DNA from 4 places in the Dactylosporangium salmoneum genome. Region 1 is predicted to be linked to each of the others. Evidence: riboswitches for the same ligand, from Rfam matches in the RefSeq annotation. Region 1 holds a riboswitch; each other region holds the start of a gene.
The links. A riboswitch is a leader RNA that binds a small molecule or an ion and turns the genes downstream of it on or off. The one in region 1 is predicted to bind cyclic di-AMP.
Positions count from the first base shown of each region.

Region 2: another riboswitch for cyclic di-AMP. It lies ahead of ABD352_RS41245 (C40 family peptidase); the one in region 1 lies ahead of ABD352_RS53395 (C39 family peptidase).
Region 3: another riboswitch for cyclic di-AMP. It lies ahead of ABD352_RS34545 (C40 family peptidase); the one in region 1 lies ahead of ABD352_RS53395 (C39 family peptidase).
Region 4: another riboswitch for cyclic di-AMP. It lies ahead of ABD352_RS29805 (hypothetical protein); the one in region 1 lies ahead of ABD352_RS53395 (C39 family peptidase).

Region 1 covers NZ_BAAARV010000132.1:4,119-7,453, forward strand. Annotated here, with positions in the region: gene ABD352_RS53390 (transglycosylase domain-containing protein) at 1-574, shown strand, start outside; gene ABD352_RS53395 (C39 family peptidase) at 605-1,489, opposite strand; cyclic di-AMP (ydaO/yuaA leader) riboswitch at 1,496-1,630, opposite strand; gene ABD352_RS53400 (hypothetical protein) at 2,054-2,737, shown strand; gene ABD352_RS53405 (L,D-transpeptidase) at 2,813-3,335, shown strand, end outside.
Region 2 covers NZ_BAAARV010000081.1:101,847-105,181, reverse strand. Annotated here, with positions in the region: gene pfkB (1-phosphofructokinase) at 1-221, opposite strand, end outside; gene ABD352_RS41250 (DeoR/GlpR family DNA-binding transcription regulator) at 218-979, opposite strand; gene ABD352_RS41245 (C40 family peptidase) at 1,111-2,109, opposite strand; cyclic di-AMP (ydaO/yuaA leader) riboswitch at 2,115-2,257, opposite strand; gene ABD352_RS41240 (hypothetical protein) at 2,483-2,827, shown strand; gene ABD352_RS41235 (ABC transporter permease) at 2,839-3,335, opposite strand, start outside.
Region 3 covers NZ_BAAARV010000067.1:123,558-126,892, forward strand. Annotated here, with positions in the region: gene ABD352_RS34540 (LamG-like jellyroll fold domain-containing protein) at 237-839, shown strand; cyclic di-AMP (ydaO/yuaA leader) riboswitch at 951-1,094, shown strand; gene ABD352_RS34545 (C40 family peptidase) at 1,106-2,101, shown strand; gene dcd (dCTP deaminase) at 2,148-2,726, opposite strand; gene ABD352_RS34555 (MarR family winged helix-turn-helix transcriptional regulator) at 2,707-3,192, opposite strand; gene ABD352_RS34560 (pyridoxamine 5'-phosphate oxidase family protein) at 3,260-3,335, shown strand, end outside.
Region 4 covers NZ_BAAARV010000056.1:44,043-47,377, reverse strand. Annotated here, with positions in the region: gene ABD352_RS29810 (glycosyl hydrolase family 18 protein) at 1-854, shown strand, start outside; cyclic di-AMP (ydaO/yuaA leader) riboswitch at 1,059-1,202, shown strand; gene ABD352_RS29805 (hypothetical protein) at 1,476-2,279, shown strand; gene ABD352_RS29800 (class I SAM-dependent methyltransferase) at 2,304-3,071, opposite strand; gene ABD352_RS29795 (DoxX family protein) at 3,128-3,335, opposite strand, start outside.

The DNA of each region.
Region 1 (3,335 bases):
CCGCGACGACCATGACGCGGGGCTGGCGGCCAACGCGGCCGCGTGGGGCTCGTTCACGCTGGGCGTCGCCTCGACCACCCCGCTGGACCTGGCCAACGCCTACGCGGCGGTGGCGGCCGGCGGCGTGTACTGCCAGCCGCTGCCGGTGCTGTCGATCAAGGACGCCGACGGCAAGACGCTGGACGCCGGCACCCCGAAGTGCCGGCAGGCGGTCGACCCGGACGTGGCCGCGGCCGCGACCGACGCCGCCCGCTGCCCGGTCAGCAAGGGCTCGGTCTACGGCAAGTGCGACGGCGGCACCGCCGAGGGCGTCTCCGGGATCCTCGCGGGACGGCCGGTGGCGGGCAAGACGGGCAGCTCGGAGTACAACGCCACGGAGACCTTCGTGGGCTTCACCCCGCAGATCGCCGCGGCCGGCATCGCGGTCAACCCGGACAACCCCAACGACTACGTGGGCGGCGGCGTCTCCAGCTCGGTCGACACGGCCGTGGCGCAGACCATGGCGTTCGCGCTGCGCGGCGTGCCGGTCCAGAACTTCGCCGTCCCGAGCAGAGCCCGGGCGATGGGGGCCTGAACCGGCGAACGCCGTGCGGCGATGAAACGATCAGGCCGAGTAACCGCGCTGGGCGATCCAGTTGGCCATGTTGGCGATGGACACGGTGTAGGAGCCGACGCCCTGGGCGTCGGCCGGGTCCGCGATCTTCACGGTCTGGCCGCTGTCGCGGTAGCCGACGATGGTGAGGTAGTGCCCGCCGTCGTAGGAGTGGCTGTGCCCGGCGTCGTCGGTGGTCGTCCCGGCGATGTTTGCCACGACGGCGTACCCCTGCGAGACGGCGTTGACGACCGCCGCCTTCAGCTCGGCGATGTCGGCCTGGGTGGCCGCCTGGCCGGTGATGAAGTGGGCCTTGTAGAAGTCGGTCTTCAGGTACGCGTTGAGCGCGCGCGTGGTGTCGTCCGATGAGTTGGTGCCGTTCACGGTGGTGCCCAGGCTCTGGGCGACCTCCGACTGGCTCGGGGACAGGCCCTTGGCCGTGAGCGCGATGCGGGTCGCGGCCGGGCCGCAGAAGTAGTAGTTCTCCTGCCAGGCGAACTGGTACGTCAAGTCTTTCTGGACCGGGATCGTCGGGGTGGGGGAAGCGGTGTGGGTCGGGGCGGCGCTGTGCGTGGAGGCAGAGGTGGAGGTGGGGGCGGGCGCGGCCTTGGTGGTCGCCGGGGCCGCGTCGCGCTGCTGCTGCGGGGCCGCCGGCGTGTCGTGGGCGCCGGGGGATCCGGTGGAGGGCTCACCGGCCAGCGCCTGTGCGTCGGCGGCCTGGACCGTCGAGGCGGCCGGTGTGGTGGATGTGGAGGAGGCGTGCTCCAGGCCGGCGACGCCGAGGCCCGCCGCGACGGCGAGGACCGCGGCCGAGGCGGCCACGAGGGGGATCCGGCGGCGACCGGGGGCCGGGTCGCTCTGCTCGGGTTTGTGCCGGGGTTTGTAGAGGTAGCTCACGGGTACCACTCCTTCCGGTACCGCTTACCGGGTTAGCTGACGGGTTCGGGCGGGAAGATCGCCCTACCGCGGCAAACGCGGACTCACCCCAGAACGTGGGTCCCCGGTTCGTGCGTGCGCACGACTCAGCGGATCCACCAAGCCGTCACCCACCGTGGGTGAAAGACGTCGGCGAGGTGGACCCGGCGAGGCTATTCGCGCCGCTCAACAGGGCTTTGCACCCCCCGTCGAAACGGCTACTGGGCGTGATGCCCCGGGCTTGATGCCCGCACGAAGAGCGCTCGGGCGCACACGGCTCGGGCGCCGTTTATCACGCCCAAAATCACCCCCTCACCCGGGGGCTCCTACTCTCGCCGGATGCTCGCCGGTGCCGACGAAAATCCGCAGCCCAGTGACGCGGCCGAACCCGGTCCTCACCGTCTGCGATCTCGCTCTGGCCGCCATTCGGTGGCCCGCCTCCGTGTCCTCCTGCCGGACCCCGCCCGCCTCGACGCGGCGCGCGACCGGCTCCGTCCGCTGCTGACCCACCCCCGACGGGGCGCAGCGGCGGCAACCGTGTTCGCCGTGGCCGCATTCGGGCTGACGGCCTTGCTGACCGCCCCGAGCGGCGACCCGGGCGCCGCGGTGGCCGAACGCCCCGCCGCCGTGACCGGCTCCGACCCCTCGCGGGAGTCGGGGGAGGTGGCTTCCCGCAACCATGAACGGGCGCCGGCCAGCCGGCCCGCCCCGACCACCAAGTCCCCCAAGTCCCCCAAGTCCACCAAGTCCACCCCGTCCACCCCCTCGACCACGTCCACCCCGTCCGCCGCGCCCACCAAGGTGGCGCCCGTGGGCGGGCTCAGCCAGACCGAGATGGACAACGCGCTGGCCATCGTCGCGGTGGCCAAGCGGGAGCGGCTGCCCAAGCGCGCGGCCGTGGTGGCGCTGTCCACCGCGCTGCAGGAGAGCCACCTGCGCAACCTGGCCAACGGCAACCTGCCGGCGTCGCTGCAGCACCCGAACGAGGGCGTGGGCTACGACTACGACTCGGTCGGGCTGTTCCAGCAGCGGCCGAGCTGGGGCTCCATCGACCAGCTCATGAACCCGGAGGAGTCGGCCCGCCGCTTCTACGCGGCGCTGCTGAGGATCCCCGGCTGGGGCGACTACGCGGTCACCGTGGCCGCGCAGATGGTCCAGGGCTCCGCCTTCCCCGACGCGTACGCCAAGTGGGAGGGCCTCGCCAACACGATCGCCGACGCCACGATGTAGCGCCGTCGCCGATCCTTCCCGTTGTCATTCGTTTGCCGGCCCGGCCTCGCCCGGGCCGGCACGACGATGAGCGGCATGTACAGACACAGCGTGTTCCGGTCCGCGACCGCGCTGCTCGTGCTCGCGATCGCGGCGCAACCGGCGCTGTCGGCCTGCGACGGTTCCCTGCACCGGAAACCCTCGGTGGCCAAGAACAGCGCTCCCCCGACACCTGTCGGGCTGACCATCACCCCGACCGCCGGCGACGCCGGGTCGCCGATCAGCGCCGAGATCGGGCTGAAGGTCAACGACGGCAAGATCACCAATGTCGCGCTCACCGACCCGGCCGGCCAGCCTGTGGCCGGCGCGCCGCGGGACGACGGCAGCTCCTGGGTGCCGGCCACCGCCCTGCGCTACGGCACCGCCTACACGGTCAAGGTGACCGCCGTCGGGGTCGACGGCAAGCCGGTGACGAAGACGTCGACCTTCACCACGGCGGCCAAGCCGACCGGCCCGCAGATCAATTCCGACCTGATGCTCACCAACGGCGGGACGTACGGCGTCGCGATGCCGATCGTCGTCGACTTCGGCAGCGACGTGCCGCCCGAATCCCGCGCGG
Region 2 (3,335 bases), on a different contig from region 1:
TCGGCCTCGAGCAGCCGGACCAGCTGGCCGCCCTCGTCCCCGCCGCACGGCAGGACCGCGACCGACGGCACGCCGTTGGCCAGCAGCGCCCGGGACACGTTGACGCCCTTGCCGCCGGGGTCGAGGCGGGCCTCGCGGGCCCGGATGACCTCACCCCGGGCGAGCCGTCCCACCTCCATGGCCCGGTCCAGGCTGGGGTTGAGCGTGACGGTGACGATCATGCCCGCACCACCCGGACGCCGGCGGCCTCGATGTCGCCGGCGAGGTCGGTGTCGGCGCGGCTGTCGGTGACGAACAGGTCCAGGTCGGACAGATCGCCGAAGCGGGACAGGTAGTCGTTGCCGAGCTTGGTGTGGTCGGCCAGCAGGACCGTGCGCCGGGCGGCGCGGATCATCGCCCGCTTGACCGCGGCCTCGGCCGGGTCAGGGGTGGTGAGGCCACGCTCGACCGAGATGCCGTTGGTGCCGAGGAAGGCCACGTCGACGTACAGGTCCGCGAGGGGCCGCAGCGACCAGTCGTCGACGGTGGCGAGGGTCTTGCCCCGCACCCGCCCGCCGAGCAGCAGCACGTTGAGGTTGGTGCGGGTGCCGAGGACCGTGGCGATCACCGGGGAGTTGACCACCACGGTCAGTTCCCGGTCGGCCGGCAGCAGGTGGGCCAGCTTGATGGTGGTGGTGCCGGCGTCGAGGATGATGGCGCCCTCCTCGGGCACCTCGGCGAGCGCGAGCTTGGCGATGCGCTCCTTCTCCTCGACGAGCACGGCGTCGCGGGCGGCGAGGGCCGGCTCGAAGCCGATGCGCTCGACCGGGATGGCACCGCCGTGCACCCGGCGCAGCACCCCGGCCCGTTCGAGGGTGGTGAGGTCGCGCCGGATCGTCTCCGACGTGACATTGAGCTCGTCGGCCAGCCCGGCCACGTCGACCCGCCCCTGCTCGCGGGCGATCCGCACGATGGCCTGCTGGCGCTCCTCGGCGTACATGATGTGGTTTCACCGCCGTTTCGTTTTGCTTCAGCTTTGTTTACGCCCGTTTATGTGGGACGTCAAGAGCTGAACAACACAGCACGGCCCGCCGCGGGTGCGACGGGCCGTGCTGGAGGCGGTGCGGGGCGTTACGGGCGGCCGTAGCCGTAGAGCGTGTCGATGTCGATCGGGGCCACTTTCACCACGGTCCGGCTGTTCGGCGCGTGAATGATCTGGTTGTTGCCGATGTAGATGCCGACGTGCCCGAGCCCGTTGTAGAACACCAGGTCACCGGGGGCGAGCTGGCTGCGGGAGATGTGCTTGACCCGGGAGTACTGCTCGGCCGCGTTGTGCGGCAGCGTCACCCCGGCCGCCTTCCAGGCCATCATGGTCAGCCCAGAGCAGTCGAAGGTGTCCGGCCCGGCGGTGCCCCAGACGTACTTCTTGCCCAGCTGGGCCCACGCGTAGGAGACCGCCTTGCCGGCCGCGCCGGAGACCGCCGGCGGCGGACCCGGGTTCGGTGCCGGGTTGGCCGGGGTGGTCTTCGTCTGGGCCTTCGCGGCCGCCGCGGCGGCGGCCTGCTCGGCCTTGCGCTGCATCTGGTCGAGCCGGGCGATGTCGCCCTCGATCTGCTTGCGCCGGGTCTCCAGCTCGGTCTTCTGCCGGCTCTGCGCGGCGAGCTGGTCGTTGAGCCGCCGCTGCTCCGCATCGACCGCGCCCTTGGCCGCGCTGTACGCGTCGAGGTCACGCTGCTGGCTGCGGGAGATCTGCTCGAGGGTGCCGACCCGGTCGGTGAAGCTGTCGGACGAGGCCGCCCCGAGCATGAGCGACCAGGTGCCGAGGCTGCCGCCGGTCTTGTAGGCGCCGACGGCGACCCGGCCGGCGTTCTCCCGGGCCGCGTCCATGCTGGTCTGCAGCGGCGCCAGGTCGGCCTGCGCCTTCGCGATCGCCGCCTGGGTCGCCTCGAGATCGCCGTTGACCTTGTTGTACTGCTCGACGACGAGCTCGACTTCCTTGTTGCCCTTGTCGATCTGGGCCTGGATCTCTTCCGGTGACGGGTCCGCGTGGGCCGCGCACGCGGGCGCGACCATCGCCGCCACCGCCAGCCCGGCCACCACGGCGCGCAGCGCCGTCCGTCCGTTGAACACAGCAGGTTCCTTCTTCCCGCCGCCTACCGGGTTAGCTGACGGGTTCGGGCGAGAAGAAGGCGCGCCCTACCGCGGGTTCCGCGGATTCACCCCGATGGGGATTGATGGGTCCCCGGCTCGCGCGCACGCGACTCGGCGGAGCCTGCCCGGGCCACCCGGGGTTTGGGCGACGACGGCCGGCCAGGCCACGACCCAACGTAACGGGAAGGCTCGGGCGGCGAAACCGCCCAGCGGGGATCTAAGAGGGACTTAACGAAGACCTGAACCTGAACGGGGGACGCGCCCCATCGCCCGCACGGTCTATGGCCGCGCGGGCCTGCCGCCGCCATCATCGTCACGCCACTTCGTGCGGTGCCCGGGCCGGGAGGACCCCATGGACGCCTACTCGCTCGGTCAGCTGTTCGGCTGCGGCCTGGTGTGCCTCTGCCCCATCATCCTGGCGATCGTCGTCGGTGTGGTGGCCGGCAACCGCCGCGGCAGGAACGTCTCCGGCGGCGGTTCCGAGCCCCCGCCGGCGCAGCCGTGGGAGCCGGCGAAGCCGTGGCAGCCGCCGCAGCCGCCCCCGTTGTGCGGCAGCTGCGGCGGCAGCGGCAAGCAGGCGGACACCTGCAACGGCGGCTACGTCTACGACGCCGACGGCCGCCCCCAGAACCACCACTTCTGCGGCGGCACCGGCTACGTGCGCTGCACCGGCTGCAACGGCACCGGCCACCGCTGAGGCCGGGCGGCTCAGTCCTGGGCGCGGCCCGTCGTGAGACGGGCGAGCACCAGGGCGACGAGGATGACCAGGCCGTACACCGCCTGAATCCACTGCGCCGAGACGCCGGCCAGGGTGAGCACGTTCTCGACCAGGCCGAGCACGAGCACGCCGCACAGGGCGCCGAAGAGGGTGCCCTTGCCCCCGTTCATGCTCACGCCGCCGATGACCGCGGCGGCGAACACCTTGAAGATCATGCCGTCGCCCTGTGCGGCGGCGATGGAGCCGAGGCGGCCGGTCATGAGCAGGCCGGCCAGCGCGGCGAGCAGGCCGGCGATCATGAAGACCGCGTACATGACCCGGTCGGTGCGGATGCCGGCGGCCCGGGCGGCGTCGGTGTTGCCGCCGATGGCGTAGACGGCCCGGCCGTGGCGGAACCAGCCGAGCGCGGCGATGCCGGCGGCGAAGATCACCGCGCACACCCAGATCGACAGGGGCAGGCCCAGCCAGGCGGTGTTGCCGAGGTACA
Region 3 (3,335 bases), on a different contig from region 1:
TTCCGGCGTTCTCCACCGCTCGGGGCGCGGCTGGCGGAATATGTCCGGTTATGCGCCGACGCCGATGGTTATGGGCGGTTCTCTGTGCGGTACTTGTTGTGGCCGGGCTCGTGAGCCTGCGGCCCCAGAGCCGCCAGGTGGGCGAGCCCGTACGGCGGCCGCCGTCGCCCGGCCACGCATCGGCCCCCGGTGAGAGCCCGTCACCGTCGCCGTCCCCGAGTCGCGCCCCGATCGCCGTGCGCTACACGTTCGACGGCGGGCTCGGGTCGCTGCATCCCCGGCAGGCCGCGGGCGGGGAACTCGCCATGGTGCCGCACGACGGCGGACTCGCCGTCCGTTTTCCCCCGCGATGTGCGCATTACGGTGCTCCGAGTTGCCCGCGCGCCATCCTGCAGAGCGGGCCCGTCGGGTTCCTCAATCCGGGCCGCGGCGCCTTCACCTATGGGGCCAGCGTGCTCGTCGGGCCCGATGAGACTTCCAAGGGCGCCAATGTCGTGCAGAAAGGGTTCTCGGTCGGTGACAGTCAGTTCAAGCTGCAGGTCGACGGCGAGGCTGGCCGGCCCAGTTGCGTGATTGTCGGCACCGGCTCGGATACCATTTTTGTAGCGCTCGCATCGCGTTCCGTCGCTGACGGACGGTGGCACCGGATCGCGTGTGCGCGCGGTAACGCGCTGCTCACGGTAGCTATGGACGGTGTCGAGGTGGGACGCACCGCAATTCCTTCGTCACTGTCCATTGCGAACGATGATCCGCTGTGTATTGGCGGCAAGGGGACCAGCGCGAACAACGATCAGTTCGTCGGTGTAATCGACGACGTCTACGTCACTCGATTCGCGTGATTTTCGGAACAAATCGGACAGGAATCGTGCACTCCCTTGAACCTGGGAACCCGGCCCCCTTAACGTGAATTCCCGTCGGGGCCGGATGTCCGCGCCAACCAACGGCGCGCCGGCCTGACACCGCCGAGTCGAAGTCGAGCCGGGGACCCACGCGTTCAACCGGGGTGAATCCGCGTCGCGCACCTGAGCGCGCGGTAGGGCGACCTTCCCGCCCGAACCCGTCAGCTAACCCGGTAGGCGGTCAGGGAAGAAGGAGTAGCTCCTCGGTGGAGACCCATCTGAGGTGGACGAAGCGGCCCAATCGCCTGGTACGGCTCCTCGTCGCCACCCTCGGCGGTCTTTCTCTCGCGATCGGCATCACAGGGGGCGCTCACGCGGACCCCACGCCGGGCGAGATCGAAAAGCAGATCGACGACAAGTGGAACCAGATCGAGCCGGTCATCGAGCAGCACAACCAGCTCAAGATCGAGCTCGCCGCCAACCAGACCAAGCAGAAGCAGCTCGAGGCGCAGATCGCGCCGCTGCGGGCCCAGGTCGACGCGGCCTTCGACAAGGTCAGCGCGTTTGCGGTCCTGCAGTACAAGAACGGGCGCTTCTCCAAGCTCGACGCGATGCTTACCACCGGCTCACCGGACACGTTCATCGACCAGATGACGATGCTCAACATGGTGGCCAAGGACGAGCAGGACAAGATCAAGGACGTGCTCGTCGCCAAGCAGCAGTACGACGCCCAGAAGGGCCCGCTCGACGAGCTGGTCGCCAAGCAGGCCGAGCAAGAGGCCGCGATGGCGCAGCAGGAAACCCAGATCAACGCCGACATCAAGAACCTCAACGACATGCGGATCAAGGCCTACGGGTCGTCGGGCGGCACGGGGAACCTGCGGCCGGTCGCCTGCCCGTTCGAGTACACCGGCGGACCGGGCGCCAAGGCGGCCCAGGTGGCGTGCTCGGAGATCGGCAAGAGGTACGTGTGGGCCACCGAGGGCCCGAACACGTTCGACTGCTCGGGGTTGACGCTGTACGCCTGGAAGCAGGCCGGGTACACGCTGCGGCACTACACGCAGTGGCAGTACGACGACACCGCCCGTGTCTCGCGAGCCAACCTGAAGGCCGGCGACCTCGTCTTCTTCTACAAGGACAACCACCACGTCGGGCTCTACGTCGGCGGCGGCTGGATGGTCCACGCACCGAATCCCAGCCAACCGGTGCAGATGAAAAAGATCGATTCAGAGCCGATTTCTGGGTACGGCAGAGTCGCTTAGCGATGGGGCGGGTCCTTCGGGACCCGCCCCTTTCACTGTGCCGGCGCTACTGCGTAGGCCAGGTCTTCCAGTTCTGCCACGAGCGGCTCGGCGTCGGCCCGCGCTGCCCCTGGTACCGCGAGCCGTAGACCGCCGAGCCGTACGGGTGCTCCGACGGCGAGGACAGCCGGAAGATGCACAGCTGGCCGATCTTCATCCCCGGCCACAGGCGGATCGGCAGGTTCGCCACGTTGGACAGCTCCAGCGTCACGTGCCCGGAGAACCCCGGATCGATGAAGCCCGCCGTGGAGTGCGTCAGCAGCCCGAGCCGCCCGAGGCTGGACTTGCCCTCCAGCCGCCCGGCGAGCTGGTCGCCGAGCGTGATCACCTCGAGCGTGGAGGCCAGCACGAACTCGCCGGGGTGCAGCACGAATGGCTCGCCGCCGCCCACCTCGACCATCGAGGTCAGCTCGTCCTGCTGCACGGCGGGGTCGATGTGGGTGTACAGGTGGTTGTTGAAGACCCGGAACCACCGATCGAGCCGCACGTCGATGCTGGACGGCTGCACCAGCGCTTCATCGAACGGGTCGAGGCGAAGCTGGCCGCCCTCGAGCTCCTTGTACAGGTCACGGTCGGATAGCAGCACCCTCTGAGGTTAACGGTGCCGCTTCGTCGGCCGCTTGTGTGGTGGCTTGTAGCGCTTTCTTCAGGACATCTGCCGCTATGTCCAGTTCTTCCCGGGTGTACTGCGAAAAAGCCGCCCGCAGGTGTGCCCCCAGCGGCGCGAAGAACGCGTGCGCCAGCTCCTGCGCAGATGGCCGCATGTGCAGCACGATCCGTCTCCGGTCCGCGGGGTCGGGCCGGCGCTCGATGTGCCCGGCCCGCTCGAGCCGCGCCAGGAGCGCCGTGGTGGCCGCCGGCGAGAGGGACAGCCGCCGGGCCAGCTCCCCGGCCGTGAGCGGCTCGCGCTCCTCCGCCGCCCGCCAGACATGCGCCACGGCGTTCATGTCGGTGCGATGCAGCCCGTGCGCCCGCACGAACACGTCCACGAACCGATCGCCCTCGACGTTGAACTGCCGCAGCAGGACGATCAGCTCTTCGGCTCCGCTCACCGCTTCAGTTTGCCTCTTTCGGGAAATCTGGCAATTCTCGTACACGTGTTCGAGTAGCGTTGACTGCATGGCATCCTGGGCTGACTTCGCCGAGGCCGAGCCGGACCTGGCCGCGGCCATCCACAAGCTCGTCTGCCAGTACG
Region 4 (3,335 bases), on a different contig from region 1:
GCAGCGCGTACGGCATCCCCGGCGGCTTCCCCGCCGCCAAGCTGACCGTCGGCGTGCCGCTGTACTACCGCGGCTGGACCGGGGTGACCGCCGGCAGCAGCCACGGCCTGTACTCGACGGCCAGCGGCCCGTCCTCGGCGCGCCCGCTCACTCAGCAGGCCGGCGTCGCCGCCTACAAGGAGCTCACCGGGTTCGTCGACAACCCGTCGTACACCTACTGGGACCCGGTGACGCTGTCGTCGTACTTCTACAACGGCACCGAGTTCTTCAGCGGCGAGACGAAGCAGTCCATCAAGGCGAAGATCGACTACGCGCACTGCAAGGGCCTGGGCGGCGCGATGGTGTACGCGCTGTCGAACGACCCGAGCGCCGTGCTCGTCAACGAGATCGTCACCGACGTGAGCGGCTCCGCCGCGGCCTGCCCGACCTCGTCGCCGACGCCGACCGGCAGCACGGGGCCGTCCACGTCGGCGTCCCCGTCGAAGTCGCCTTCGTCGTCGCCGTCCACGTCGCCCTCCACGGGCACGTGCTCGGCCGCGGCGTGGAACGCGGGCACGGCGTACACCGGCGGCGCGGTCGTGTCGTACAACGGCCACACCTGGAAGGCGCAGTGGTGGACCCAGGGCGAGACCCCGGGCAGCGCCGCCGTCTGGGCCGACCAGGGTGCCTGCGGTGGCGGTACCACTACCACGCCGACGGGCAACTGCCCGGCGGCCTGGAGCGCGGGCACCGCCTACAGCGGCGGGGCCACCGCCTCCTACAACGGCCACAAGTGGACCGCCAAGTGGTGGACCCAGGGTGACATCCCCGGCAACAACAGCCAGAACGTCTGGACCGACAACGGGGCCTGCTGACCGCAGCCAGGCACCAGGGGCCCGGGGACACACGTCTCCGGGCCCCGCGCCGTCCGCGTCGACGTGCGTCACTTTCGCCGCAAAGTCGCAGGTCGCCGGGGTGCTAGCAGCACCTCGGCAGTTCCGATCGAGGGGTTCACCTGCGTGTCCGGAGCGGCTATGGTCATGGGGCCCGCCGCTGATTGTCACCGTTCCAGGTGACAGCGCGGCGGCCCGCCGAGTCGTGCTCGAACGAGCCGGGGACCCAAGCTCCACTGGGGTGAATCCGCGCGGCCACGTGCCGCAAGGTAGGGCGATCCTCCCGCCCGAATCCGTCAGCTAACCCGGTAGGCGGCACCGGAAGGAGCAGCGCATGCAGACCCTCGAACCGCACCATACCCCGGCACAGCGCCCCGCCGGCCGCCCGGCACGCCGGCGACGCGGCCACATCGGCTGACCGTCCGGGCCGCACGCCGGCCCCCGCCACGGATCCGCGACCAGCACCGTCCCCAGTGGACGGTCGGTGGTGCGCCCCCTTGTTCCGTACCGGCCCCGCGACGCGCGGGCCGGCGATGACGTCTGTCGAGGTTTCCGTGCAGTACCCCACGCAACCCAACCATTTCCCGGCTATGAGGAGGATCCGTGCCGGCCGATAAGACCGGCGGACCGCGGCACCTGCGGCGCGCGCGACGCGGCCGCCACTCGGCGGTCCGCCGGCACGTCAGCCTGGCCTCGGCCTGCGCCGTCATCGCGTTCGCCGTCATCGGCGCGCTGCTGCTGGTCTCCTCGCACAACGGCCGCTCACAGACCGTGGCGCAGTCCGAACCGTCGACGCAGCGCGAGTACGACCGGGCGGCGGACGCCGAGCGCCGCGCTTCCCGCAGCGAACAACGCACCGGCGACGTGCCCAGCCAGCAACCATCGGCATCGGTACCGGCACCGGCGAGCGCCGCCCCGAAGCCGTCACCGGCGGGCAGTACCGCGCCGCCGAGCCGCGCGCCGGCGCCGGCGGTCATCGCCGCGGTCGGCGGGCTGACCCAGGCCGAGATGAACAACGCCGTCGCGATCATCCGCGCCGGGCAGAAGCAGGGCCTCCCGAGCCGCGCCTACGTCGTGGCGATCGCCACCGCGCTGCAGGAAAGCCACCTGCACAACCTCGCCAACTCCAACGTTCCCGCGTCGCTCAACCTGCCCAACGAGGGCGTGGGCAGCGACCACGACTCGGTCGGGCTGTTCCAGCAACGGCCGAGCTGGGGCACCGTCGCCGAGCTGATGAACCCGGCGGAGGCCGCACAGCGCTTCTACGCCGCACTCGCCGAGGTCAACGGCTGGGAGCAGATGGCGGTGACCGTGGCGGCACAGACGGTCCAGGTGTCGGCGTACCCGGACGCCTACGCCAAGTGGCAGTCGCTCGCCGAGCAGGTCGTCGCCGCCGTCACGTCGTGAGCCGGTGACGTGACGATCGAGGCACTACCGCTCGCGGTGCCGACGCGCGAAATGGGCGGTGATGTCGGCGGCAACCTCGACCGTCTCGGGCAGGACCTGCCTGATCCGGCTATATACCTCCTCTTGCTCCGAGGCCGGCAATTCGAGATACGCCGAGATGGTCGAGAGATGGCCAACGTAGTCGCCAGCACTCATCGTGAAGCGCCGCTCGATCACGGACTGCTGAACATCGGCGAACCACGCAGATTGTCGCAGCTCCGTACCTGGCCACTGCATCTCACGTCCCGGAGGCGTCCCGTCCGGAGACGGAATCTCGTCGCTGTGCAAGAACGGCGCCCGGGCCGCGCGGACAGCTTCCTGCACAACCGGGTCGGCCAGCTGGACCGATCCACCGAACGAGGCGAACACGCCACCCGGCTCCAGCAGCGCGGCCACGCGCGGCCACCGACCTTCCGGGCTCGTCCAGTGCAGCGCCGCTGCCGCGTACACCAGCCCATGCCGTTCGCCCGGCCGCAGGTCCTCGAACGCGGCCTGCACGGTCCTGACGTTCCCCGGCACGTGCTTGCACAGCTCGGCGAGCATGGCCGCGTCGGGCTCGGTCGCGGTGACCGCGATCCCCCGTTGCGCGAACAAACGGGTCGCTTTGCCCGTCCCGGCGCCAATCTCGAGGGCAGTCAGAATCGGCTGATCCGCGTACCGCATCACCATGTCCAAAAGCTCCGCGGGGTACCCCGGCCGGAACCGTTCGTATGCTTCCGCCACCACTCCGAAGCTCAGTGCGCGACTAGACATGCCGAGCATCCTCACACGATCGGCGCCGTCAATGCTCGGTCTTTCCTGTGATCGGGTCACGGCCTTACTTGAGGAGCTGGCGCAGGTTGGTCAGGATCGCGGCGGCCGACCGCGGTTGCGGCGGCGACCGTCGCGGCGAAGCCGGCGAAACCGACCAGCGCGATGACGTCGAACACCCGGCTGTCGAGGTCGGCGGCGAGGCGTGGCCCGAGCAGGCCGCGCGGATCGACGACCACGTCGACCGGACTGCCGTACTCGTACTCG